DNA from 2 places in the Enterobacter sp. Li2LvB3 genome. Region 1 is predicted to be linked to the other one. Evidence: predicted binding sites of a transcription regulator. Region 1 holds the regulator's gene; the other holds the start of a gene.
The links. Region 1 encodes LexA, which represses DNA repair genes until DNA is damaged. Its sites were predicted from a motif close to TNCTGTATGTACATACAGNA; they were not measured.

Region 1 (5,898 bases):
TGAATAAGTACAAAAAGACCCGCTATTTCCCTAAGTTAAATCACCACCGGGCCTGTTGTATTTTGTGACGGCCTTCAATATTTATAGAAGAGGATATTATTTTCGCCCAGGTTTTCCATCGTGCGGGCCAAAAAACTGCGGCGGATGGTCTACCCACCGGTCTTCACGCGTGGCGGCATAAACCGGATTCAGTGGATAATAGATGCGGTTGTGCTTTTTGTTGGCCTCGCCAACGACCAGCAGCCGGACCTCTTCATCCGTATTGTTGATAAAGGTATGGCATACCCCGGTTCCGGCCGGAAACCCCACGCTATCACCCGGCTCCAGCTTCCACAGATAGCCATTTATCCAGGCTTCCGGATAGCCTTCCAGTACATAGATAAACTCCTCTTCGTCACTTTCCGCATGGGGATAAGACGTACGCCGCCCTGGCGGCAGGCGTTCGTGATGAATACCAATTCGCCCCAGGCCAAGTTTACGGGCCAGTGGTGCGCCAATGGAAAAACGCTCAGTGCTGTCGGGATAAGTAGAATCATCCGCGCCTTCCACATCGCGCCAGTGTCGAATACAGTCAGGTCTTTTCATTAGGTGTTTCCCCGAATTTCAATGCCTCAGGTATAGCACACCTGGCGGTTCTCGGTGTTTTTAACAGAACATGATAAAGTGAGGGTTTTCCATCCCATATACAGCCGAGGTGCTAAATGGATAAGTCCACAAAAGAGCTGCTGGCGCAAGCTGAAAAGCTCTGTGCGCAACGCAATGTGCGCCTGACCCCACAGCGCCTTGAAGTATTGCGTCTGATGAGCCTGCAACAGGGCGCCATCAGTGCGTATGATTTACTCGACCTGCTGCGCGCAAGCGAGCCGCAGGCCAAGCCGCCTACCGTCTATCGCGCGCTGGATTTCCTGCTGGAGCAGGGCTTTGTGCACAAGGTCGAATCAACAAACAGCTATGTGCTGTGCCATTTATTTGATCAGCCTACCCACACCTCGGCCATGTTTATCTGCGACCGCTGCGGCGTGGTGAAAGAAGAGTGTGCAGAAGGTGTTGAAGACATTATGCATACGCTGGCAGCCAAAATGGGCTTCGCCCTGCGCCATAATGTGATTGAAGCACACGGATTATGCTCTGCGTGCGTGGAGGTCGAATCATGCAGCCATCAGGATGCGTGCCAGCATGACCACTCCATTCTGGTAAAGAAAAAACCGCGCTAACGGCAAAAGATAAGGCGGCTCAGGGCCGCCCTCAGGGTGTACATCCTTGTACTTGCGGGTATTACCGGTCTACCAGCGATAGTCGTTACGCTTTTCCCAGTCGCCGACTTCTTTCTCCGCCTGATCTTTGGCGTAGCCATAGCGTTCCTGAATTTTACCGACAAGCTGATCGCGCTTTCCTTCGATGACCGTCATATCGTCATCTGTCAGCTTACCCCATTGCTCTTTCGCTTTACCTTTGAACTGTTTCCAGTTGCCGCTGATTTCGTCTTTATTCATCATCAGGTCCTCATCGTTAAAGAGTGAAAGGGCCGCCCAAAACCTTCATTTCATGCTGGACGTGATAACAATTTTAGTTGAGCATCTGGCACTCAGGAATTTATTCAGAATCTTTTACCATCAGGAGATGTCGTGACGAGATGAAAGCCAGGTATTATTTTTCCAGTGACGACGCCAGATAAACGCCAGCGAAAGGCCACGAAGAAGAAGAAAGACCGCGAGGGCCAGCCATAACCCATGATTCCCCAGATACGGCACCGTGAGCAGCGTTAAACCAAACCCACCCGCCGCGACCGCCATGCTGTTACGCATTTCCGCGCCACGCGTTGCGCCAATGAACATCCCGTCGAGTAAATAACACCAGACGCCCACAACCGGTAAGATCACCTGCCAGATGATGTAGTGGCTTGCCAGCTCACGCAGTGCAGGTAATGACGTGAGCAGCGCAACAATATACTCACCAAAGCAGGCGTAGATGAGTGCAAATGCCAGCGCCACCAGCCCAGCCTGACGACATGCAGCACGCCAGACATCATGTAATTGCCCGCTTTCGCGCGCGCCATACGCTTGCCCGGAATGGGCTTCTACCGCGTAGGCAAAGCCGTCGAGGGCATAGGCGGTAAAGGTCAGCAGCGTCATTAACACCGCGTTGACAGCAACGATTTCCGGGCCAAGCCGCGCGCCAAAGACCGTCAGTGTGCCAAAGCACAGTTGCAGCAAAAGCGAGCGCAGCATGATGTCGCGGTTAAGCGCCAGCAGCTTGCGGATATTGCCGCGCCAGGCAGCCTTCAGCAGTGCAGGTGTTATGCCCCGCATAACCAGAACACGCCAGACCATCCACAACCCGATAATCAGCGTGCCGTACTCGGCAATAGCCGTTGCCAGCGCCGCGCCCTGCACATTCATGTGCAACCCCATAACCAGCCAGAGGTCGAGCACTATGTTCAGGACGTTCCCGACAACCAGCAGGATAACGGGAGCACGGGCATACTGAACGCCCAGCAACCAGCCCAGCAGAACCAGATTCGCCAGAGATGCCGGTGCGCTTAGCCAGCGAATATCAAGGAAAAGCCGTGCCTGCTCCAGCACCGCTTCACTGCCACCTACAATGTGTAATGCCAGCTCAATCAGTGGTGTACGCAGCAGAACGATAAGTACACCCGCACCCAGCGCCAGAATTAACGGCTGTACCAGCGCACGCGCCAGACGCAGGGGATCTTTTGCGCCAAACGCCTGTGCCGTTAACCCGGTGGTGCTCATGCGTAAAAAAAGCAGCAGCATAAAGAGGAAGCTGGTTGCCGTTGCGCCAATCGCCACGCCACCCAGATACACCGGTGAATCCAGATGACCAATAACCGCCGTATCGACCAGCCCCAACAGCGGAACGGTGATATTGGAAAAAATCATCGGCAGTGCAAGACGCCACAATGCCTTATCGGAAGCAGTCAGCAGTGACATGAAAAATACCGGGAGTGGGAAATGAATCAGGCTACGGAGGCTCCGTAGCCTGTCAGGGGGAGATTACAGCCATTCTCCGTTGCGGATGACGCCAACCGCCAGACCTTCAATGGAGAAGTTATGTTCGCGAAGATCCACCACGATTGGAGAGAATTCGCTGTTTTCCGGCAGCAGTTGCACAGTATTGCCCTGTTTTTTCAGGCGCTTAACGGTAACTTCGTCATCAATACGCGCCACCACCACCTGGCCGTTGCGCACATCCTGAGTCTTATGAACCGCCAGCAGATCGCCATCGAGAATACCGATATCTTTCATGGACATGCCGCTAACGCGCAGCAGGAAATCTGCACTCGGTTTGAACATGCCAGGATCGACCTGATAGTGACCTTCAATATGCTGTTGTGCGAGCAAAGGTTCACCTGCCGCGACACGGCCAACCAGCGGAATGCCCGTCTCTTCTTCTACCAGCAGACGGATGCCGCGTGAAGCGCCAGAAACAATCTCAATCACGCCTTTACGCGCCAGCGCTTTAAGGTGTTCCTCGGCAGCATTTGGAGAACGGAAACCCAGACGCTGCGCGATTTCCGCACGCGTAGGTGGCATTCCTGTCTGGCCGATATGATCCCGGATGAGATCAAACACCTCTTGCTGCCTGGTCGTTAACGCTTTCATTCCGCCCCCTGGGTGTATATACAGTTATGCTGTGAGTATATACAGTCAAAGGTGATTTTGGAACCAAAAACTGCACAAAAAACCAGGGACTTAATTATTCCTCGAGGCTCATCGGAAATGCGACCAAAGCAGCGTGACCCAGGTGATAACCGCAGTGATAATCGCCAGCAACACGGCGGCAGACCCCATATCTTTTGCACGACCAGAGAGCTCATGGAAATCAGAGCCAATACGATCAACTACCGCCTCAATAGCGCTATTGAGAATTTCCACTATCATCACCAGAAGCACAGAACCAATAAGAAGAACGCGCGTTATGGCATCAACATCAAGGAAACAGGCAATGATTACCGCAACGATTGCGGCAACGCCTTCCTGACGAAAAGCGGCTTCATTGATCCACGCGGCACGGAAACCTTTCCATGAATAGCCGGCAGCTTTGATGATTCGGGTTAACCCAGTGGTATTATTGGCCATTAAAAGAACCTTTTATTAGAAATAGCGTCAGTAACTATAGACGCAGTGCGTTTACTGCCGCCTGAAGTATGACGGGTAACAACAGAAATTTTGCGCGCTTTCTGTTATCCTTGCGCCGCAATTGCATTATTAACCAGAGGCTTTACATCGTTTATGTCCGGCTGGCCACGAATTTACTACAAATTACTTAATTTACCATTAACCGTTCTGGTAAAAAGCAAGTCTATCCCAGCAGAACCCGCGCTGGAATTAGGGCTCGATACCTCTCGCCCTATTATGTATGTTTTGCCTTACAACTCGAAGGCAGACTTGCTCACGCTCCGCGCCCAGTGTCTGGCGCATGATTTACCCGATCCGCTTGAACCACTGGAGATCGACGGTACTCTGCTGCCGCGCTACGTGTTCATTCACGGCGGGCCGCGTGTGTTTACCTATTACACGCCAAAAGAAGAGTCCATCAAGCTGTTCCACGACTACCTCGATCTACACCGCAGCAATCCTGATTTGGATGTGCAGATGGTGCCGGTATCGGTGATGTTTGGTCGTCGCCCAGGTCGCGAAAAAGGGGAAGAAAACCCACCGCTGCGGATGCTCAACGGTATCCAGAAATTCTTCGCGGTGTCCTGGCTTGGTCGCGATAGCTTCGTGCGTTTCTCTCCTTCTGTGTCGCTGCGCCGTATGGCAGATGAACACGGTACGGATAAAATCATCGCGCAAAAACTGGCTCGCGTGGCACGTATGCACTTTGCGCGCCAGCGTCTTGCAGCCGTAGGGCCGCGCCTCCCGGCGCGTCAGGACCTGTTCAATAAATTGCTGGCGTCTAAAGCCATTGCCCGCGCCGTGGAAGACGAAGCGCGCAGCAAGAAGATTTCGCATGAGAAAGCACAGCAGAACGCCATCGCATTGATGGAAGAGATCGCCGCGAACTTCTCCTACGAGATGATTCGCCTGTCCGATCGTATTCTGAGCTTTACGTGGAACCGCCTCTATCAGGGGATCAACGTCCACAACGCCGAGCGCGTGCGCCAGCTGGCACATGACGGCCACGAAATTGTCTATGTGCCCTGCCACCGCAGCCACATGGACTACCTGCTGCTTTCCTACGTGCTTTATCATCAGGGTCTGGTGCCACCGCACATCGCGGCCGGTATTAACCTGAACTTCTGGCCAGCAGGGCCGATTTTCCGCCGCCTTGGTGCCTTCTTTATTCGTCGTACCTTCAAAGGTAATAAGCTCTATTCCACCGTATTCCGCGAATATCTGGGCGAGCTGTTCAGCCGTGGTTATTCCGTTGAGTATTTCGTGGAAGGTGGGCGTTCCCGTACTGGCCGCCTGCTTGATCCGAAAACCGGCACGCTGTCGATGACTATCCAGGCCATGTTGCGCGGCGGTACCCGCCCAATTACGCTGGTGCCGATATACATCGGTTACGAGCACGTGATGGAAGTGGGAACGTACGCCAAAGAGCTGCGCGGTGCGACTAAAGAGAAAGAGAGCCTGCCACAGATGCTGCGCGGTCTGAGCAAGCTGCGTAATCTGGGTCAGGGCTACGTGAACTTCGGCGAGCCAATGCCGCTGATGAACTACCTTAACCACCATGTCCCGGAATGGCGCGAGTCTATCGACCCTATCGAAGCGATACGCCCTGCATGGCTGACGCCAACGGTGAACGGCATTGCCGCCGAGCTGATGGTGCGTATTAACAACGCAGGTGCGGCCAACGCCATGAACCTGTGCTGTACTGCGCTGCTGGCATCGCGTCAGCGTTCACTGACCCGTGAACAGCTTACCGAGCAGC
Region 2 (5,898 bases), on a different contig from region 1:
TTTCAGCACCCCGCCGCCAGCAATCGCCGGCACCAGCGGCTGAAAAACGCTAATGACAAAATCGACAATCTGCGCCCCGCGGCTGACTCTGGCAGGTGTGTGCTGCCCACCGGCCTGCGGCGAGCCCACCAGAGAACGCACCGCATCAAACACCTGTACCACTTCGTGACCGATGATCACCTGGCACTGCACGTTGACGCGAACGCCCAACACGCCGTCGATGTTTGTCAGCGCCGTTTCGTTGACCTTGCTGTTGTCATACAGGCTCAACCGCAAGCGGGTGGAGCAATGTTCGATATGTTCGATATTCTCAGCACCGCCAACCAGGGCGATGATGTCCAGCGCAGTTTGCAAGTGGTTCATGTTCTGGCCCCTGTCTCCAGAGCAAAAAAAAGACCTGAAGCCCCTCTCCACTCGAAAGAGGAGAGGGGCTTCAGGTCTTGCCTACGGCTCGTAGTTACACGCCTGTGCTTTGTATATCGGCCAGATTGTGCTTAAAAGTCAAACAACACAGGTGCTTCATGCATCAATTTGTGAGCCGCTTAACCCTTTTTAGCACCATATTGCCGGAACCAGGCCAGCATTCGTTGCCAGCCATCTTTGGCGGATTCTTCGTGATAGCTCGGCCGATAATCCGCGTTAAAAGCATGTCCTGCATCGGGATAAACCACGATATCTGCCTTCGCATTTGCCGCCCGCAGCGCGTGACGCATGGTTTCCACAGTATCGAGTGGAATGCCGGTATCCTGGCCGCCGTACAAACCCAGCACCGGGGCGTTAAGATCCACGGCGATATCCAGCGGTTGCTTAGGTGAATTCAGCGTTTTTTCGCCGACCAGCTTGCCGTACCACGCCACGGCAGCCTTGAGCTGCGGATTATGCGCGGCGTACAGCCAGCTGATGCGACCGCCCCAGCAGAAACCGGTCACCATCAACCGATGTGGGTCGCCGCCGTTACGCGCCGCCCAACTGGCGACATGGTCCAGGTCCGCCAGCACTTGCGCGTCCGGGACTTTGCTGACCAGATTAGTGAATAGCGTCGGGATATCGCTGTAGTCATTTGGATCGCCCTGGCGGAAATAGAGCTCTGGTGCGATGGCCAGATAACCTTCCAGCGCCAGTCGACGGCAAACATCGCGAATATGCTCATGTACGCCGAAAATTTCTTGTATCACAATCACGACCGGCAGAGCGCCATCGGCCGATTTCGGGCGCGCATGGTAAGCCGGCATGTTATCCCCCTGTGAGGGAATGGATGTCTCTCCTGCACTAATGGCTTCTTCGGGAGTAGTGACAATGGTTGAAGCATGAGGGGCAGCAGCAGGTGCAAAACCGGTTTTTTCAGTCATGGCATTCTCCGTACCAATGTTGAGTTAGCGCAAAGGTAAATATAGTCACAAGGTTAACAACCCACAGTGCCTTAAACGGTCTATCTTTTGTGCAACACACCACGGTATAACATTGTTAATGTGATGTTGATCACTTATTTATGGAAATTAAATGCAATCATTTTCATTCATGGTGAGGTTCGTCACGAAATTACGCACACTGCTTCTGTAAAGTACCGTTTTACTTCTTCTGACAAACCGACCCACAGAGGAGTCACCTATGTCTAAGTCTGATGTTTTTCATCTCGGCCTCACTAAAAACGATTTACAAGGGGCTACGCTCGCTATCGTCCCTGGCGATCCAGAGCGTGTGGAAAAGATCGCCGCGCTGATGGATAAGCCGGTTAAGCTGGCATCCCATCGTGAATTCACCACCTGGCGCGCGGAGCTGGATGGTAAAGCGGTGATCGTGTGTTCTACCGGTATCGGCGGCCCGTCTACTTCTATTGCTGTTGAAGAGCTGGCGCAGCTGGGTATCCGTACTTTCCTGCGTATCGGCACCACCGGCGCTATCCAGCCGCATATCAATGTGGGTGACGTGCTGGTCACGACCGCGTCTGTACGTCTGGACGGTGCAAGTCTGCACTTTGCGCCAATGGAATTCCCGGCAGTGGCGGATTTTGAATGTACCACCGCACTGGTTGAAGCCGCGAAATCTGTGGGCGCAACAACGCACATCGGCGTTACCGCCTCTTCCGATACCTTCTACCCGGGCCAGGAGCGTTACGACACCTTCTCTGGCCGCGTAGTGAGCCGTTTTAAAGGCTCAATGGAAGAGTGGCAGTCTATGGGCGTGATGAACTACGAAATGGAATCTGCAACGCTGCTGACCATGTGCGCAAGCCAGGGTCTGCGTGCCGGTATGGTGGCGGGTGTTATCGTTAACCGTACTCAGCAGGAGATCCCGAACGCCGAAACCATGAAGCAGACCGAAAGCCATGCGGTGAAAATTGTGGTTGAAGCGGCTCGCCGCTTGATCTAGTCCTCTCTTCTTCGATAAAAGGCCGACTTGTTCGGCCTTTTCTTTTTGCGTAGCGCCTCGCAGGAAAACCCTTTCAAACTGGACGTTCATACAGCACAATTCTATTTTATGCGGGTAAAACGTTGATGCAGGGGGCATTGTGGATATCTCAATCCTGATTTATGCGGTGATTGCGCTGGTGGGCGTGGGAATAGGCTGGCTCATATCCAGCTATCAGCACGCGCAGCATAAAGCCGATCAACTGGCAGAACGCGAAGAGATGGTCGCCGAGCTCAGTGCCGCGAAACAACAGCTTACCCAGAGCGGGCACTGGCGCGACGAGTGCGAGCTGCTCAATAACGAACTGCGCAATCTGCGTGATATCAACACCTCGCTGGAAGCCGATCTCCGCGAAGTCACCACCCGTCTTGAATCGACCCAGCTCCATGCGGAAGACAAAATCCGCCAGATGATCAACAGCGAGCAGCGCCTTAGCGAACAGTTCGAAAACCTGGCGAACCGCATTTTTGAGCACAGTAACCGCCGTGTTGACGAACAAAACCGCCAGAGCCTGAACAACCTGCTCACGCCGCTGCGTGAGCAGCTGGACGGTTTTCGCCGCCAGGTGCAGGACAGCTTTGGCCAGGAGGCGCGCGAACGCCACACTTTGGCGCATGAAATTCGTAATCTCCAGCAGTTGAACGCGCAGATGACGCAAGAGGCGGTTAACCTGACGCGTGCGCTTAAAGGCGACAACAAAGCACAGGGCAACTGGGGTGAAGTAGTACTGACCCGCGTGCTGGAGGCTTCTGGCCTGCGTGAAGGGTACGAGTATGAAACGCAGGTCAGCATCGAAAACGATGCCCGCTCGCGGATGCAGCCTGATGTCATTGTGCGCCTGCCGCAGGGCAAAGATGTCGTTATCGACGCCAAAATGACGCTGGTGGCGTACGAACGCTACTTCAATGCCGAGGACGATTACATTCGCGAGTCTGCGTTACAGGAGCATATCGCGTCTGTCCGTAACCACATCCGTCTGCTGGGCCGTAAGGACTATCAGCAGCTACCGGGGTTACGCTCACTGGATTACGTGTTGATGTTCATTCCGGTTGAGCCCGCATTCCTGCTGGCGCTCGACAGACAGCCCGAACTGATAACCGAAGCATTGAAAAATAACATTATGCTGGTAAGTCCCACGACACTTCTGGTGGCGCTGCGGACGATTGCAAATCTCTGGCGCTACGAGCACCAAAGCCGTAACGCACAGCAAATTGCCGATCGCGCCAGCAAGCTGTACGACAAAATGCGCCTGTTTGTGGACGATATGTCCTCTGTTGGGCAGAGCCTCGATCGCGCGCAGGATAACTACCGCCAGGCGATGAAAAAGCTCTCTTCCGGGCGCGGCAACTTGCTGGCGCAAGCAGAGGCATTCCGTAGCCTGGGGGTGGAGGTTAAGCGCGAGATTAATCCTGAAATGGTTGAACAGGCTACCGCTCAGGACGATGAATATCGCCTACGGGAAGGGGCAGGTGTGCAAAATACAGACAGCGAAGACAACGATTTAGCCGCGGATTTGTCACCTTCTGAACCGCCGAATCGTTTCTTTCACGGTGGTTGAACCATAGGGCAAACGCGCCCAATCTGTTACACTTCACGGACATTTGACTGATAAGCAGGCTCTGAGATGGTTGACGATTCACAAGACACGACGCACTTTGGCTTTCAGACTGTTGCTAAAGCGCAGAAGGCTGACATGGTGGCCCACGTATTTCATTCCGTGGCGGCGAAGTACGATGTGATGAATGACTTGATGTCATTCGGCATTCATCGCTTGTGGAAACGCTTCACCATCGACTGTAGCGGTGTGCGTCGTGGGCAAACGGTGCTCGATTTAGCGGGCGGTACAGGCGACTTGACGGCGAAGTTTTCACGTCTGGTTGGCGAAACCGGTCGCGTGGTGCTGGCAGATATTAACGACTCCATGCTGAAAATGGGACGTGAGAAGCTGCGTAACATCGGTGTTGTGGGTAATGTTGAATATGTACAGGCGAACGCTGAAGCGCTGCCGTTCCCGGACAACACTTTTGACTGCATCACCATCTCGTTTGGCCTGCGTAACGTCACCGAGAAAGACAAGGCGCTGCGTTCCATGTACCGCGTGCTGAAGCCGGGTGGACGCCTGCTGGTGCTCGAATTCTCCAAACCGATTATCGAGCCGCTGAGTAAAGCCTACGATGCCTATTCGTTCCACGTGCTGCCGCGTATTGGTGAGTTGGTGGCGAACGATGCCGAAAGCTATCGCTATCTGGCTGAATCTATCCGAATGCACCCGGATCAGGACACCTTAAAAGCAATGATGCAGGATGCCGCTTTTGAAAACGTTGAATACTTCAACATGACGGCGGGTGTCGTCGCGCTGCATCGCGGTTACAAGTTCTGAGTGGAGGTATCCCGTGCCATTTAAACCCTTAGTCACCGCAGGCATCGAGAATGCTCTGAATGCCTTTCTGTACCGTGATTCGGCGCTAAAAACTGCGCGTCAGCGGCTCAACGGAAAGGTGTTACGTATTGTTTTAAAAGAGTTCTCTACGCCGCTGGTGCTGGTGTTCAGTGAGCGCCAGCTTGATGTTTTGGGTGAGTGGGAAGGTGAGGCCGACTGCTCGGTCATCACGCATATGAGCGTGGTGCCCAAACTGCGCGACCGCCAGCAGCTGACTGCGCTTATCCGTAGCGGCGAGCTGGAAGTCGAAGGTGACATTCAGGTCGTGCAGAACTTCGTTGCGTTAAGCGATCTTGCCGAGTTCGACCCGGCAGAGTTGCTTGCACCTTATATTGGCGACATCGCCGCCGAAGGGATCAGCAAAGTCATTCATGGTGGTTCGGCATTTCTGCGCAAAACTGTTCAGCGCCAACAGCGCTACGCGGCAGAAGTGTTGACCGAAGAGTGGCGCATGGCTCCGGGGCCGCTTGAAGTGGCATGGTTTGCGGAAGAAACTGCTGCTGTCGAACGTGCGGTTGACGCGCTAACCAAACGGCTGGAAAAACTGGAGGGCAAATGACGCCTGGTGAAATTCGGCGCCTCTATTTTATCGTCCACACCTTTTTGAGTTACGGGCTCGACGAGCTTATCCCCAAAATGCGTATCACTCTGCCGCTTCGAATCTGGCGACGGATGTTGTTCTGGATGCCAAATCGCCACAAGGATCAGCCGCTGGGTGAACGCCTGCGTCTGGCGTTGCAGGAGCTTGGCCCGGTATGGATCAAGTTTGGGCAGATGCTCTCCACCCGTCGGGATCTCTTCCCGCCTACAATCGCCGATCAGTTGGCGTTATTGCAGGATCGCGTAGCGCCTTTTGACGGTGCGCGAGCAAAGCAGCAAATCGAAGAAGCAATGGGGAATATCCCCGTTGAAACCTGGTTTGACGATTTTGAAATTCAGCCGCTGGCATCGGCCTCGATTGCTCAGGTGCATACTGCACGCCTGAAAGAAAATGGCAAAGAGATCGTTATTAAAGTGATCCGCCCGGACATCTTGCCGGTTATCAAGGC

Region 2: rmuC (DNA recombination protein RmuC) is a predicted target of LexA. The motif match lies at 2,447-2,466, and genes of this name have one in related genera.

Annotation. Positions count from the first base shown of each region.
Region 1 covers NZ_JBSICG010000019.1:70,342-76,239, forward strand. Annotated here, with positions in the region: gene ACS603_RS16150 (cupin domain-containing protein) at 97-585, opposite strand; gene zur (zinc uptake transcriptional repressor Zur) at 702-1,214, shown strand; gene ACS603_RS16160 (CsbD family protein) at 1,284-1,493, opposite strand; gene dinF (MATE family efflux transporter DinF) at 1,614-2,951, opposite strand; gene lexA (transcriptional repressor LexA) at 3,015-3,623, opposite strand; gene ACS603_RS16175 (diacylglycerol kinase) at 3,732-4,100, opposite strand; gene plsB (glycerol-3-phosphate 1-O-acyltransferase PlsB) at 4,254-5,898, shown strand, end outside.
Region 2 covers NZ_JBSICG010000024.1:14,321-20,218, reverse strand. Annotated here, with positions in the region: gene ACS603_RS18305 (beta-glucoside-specific PTS transporter subunit IIABC) at 1-363, opposite strand, end outside; gene ACS603_RS18300 (dienelactone hydrolase family protein) at 543-1,349, opposite strand; gene udp (uridine phosphorylase) at 1,609-2,370, shown strand; gene rmuC (DNA recombination protein RmuC) at 2,510-3,967, shown strand; gene ubiE (bifunctional demethylmenaquinone methyltransferase/2-methoxy-6-polyprenyl-1,4-benzoquinol methylase UbiE) at 4,034-4,789, shown strand; gene ubiJ (ubiquinone biosynthesis protein UbiJ) at 4,803-5,408, shown strand; gene ubiB (ubiquinone biosynthesis regulatory protein kinase UbiB) at 5,405-5,898, shown strand, end outside.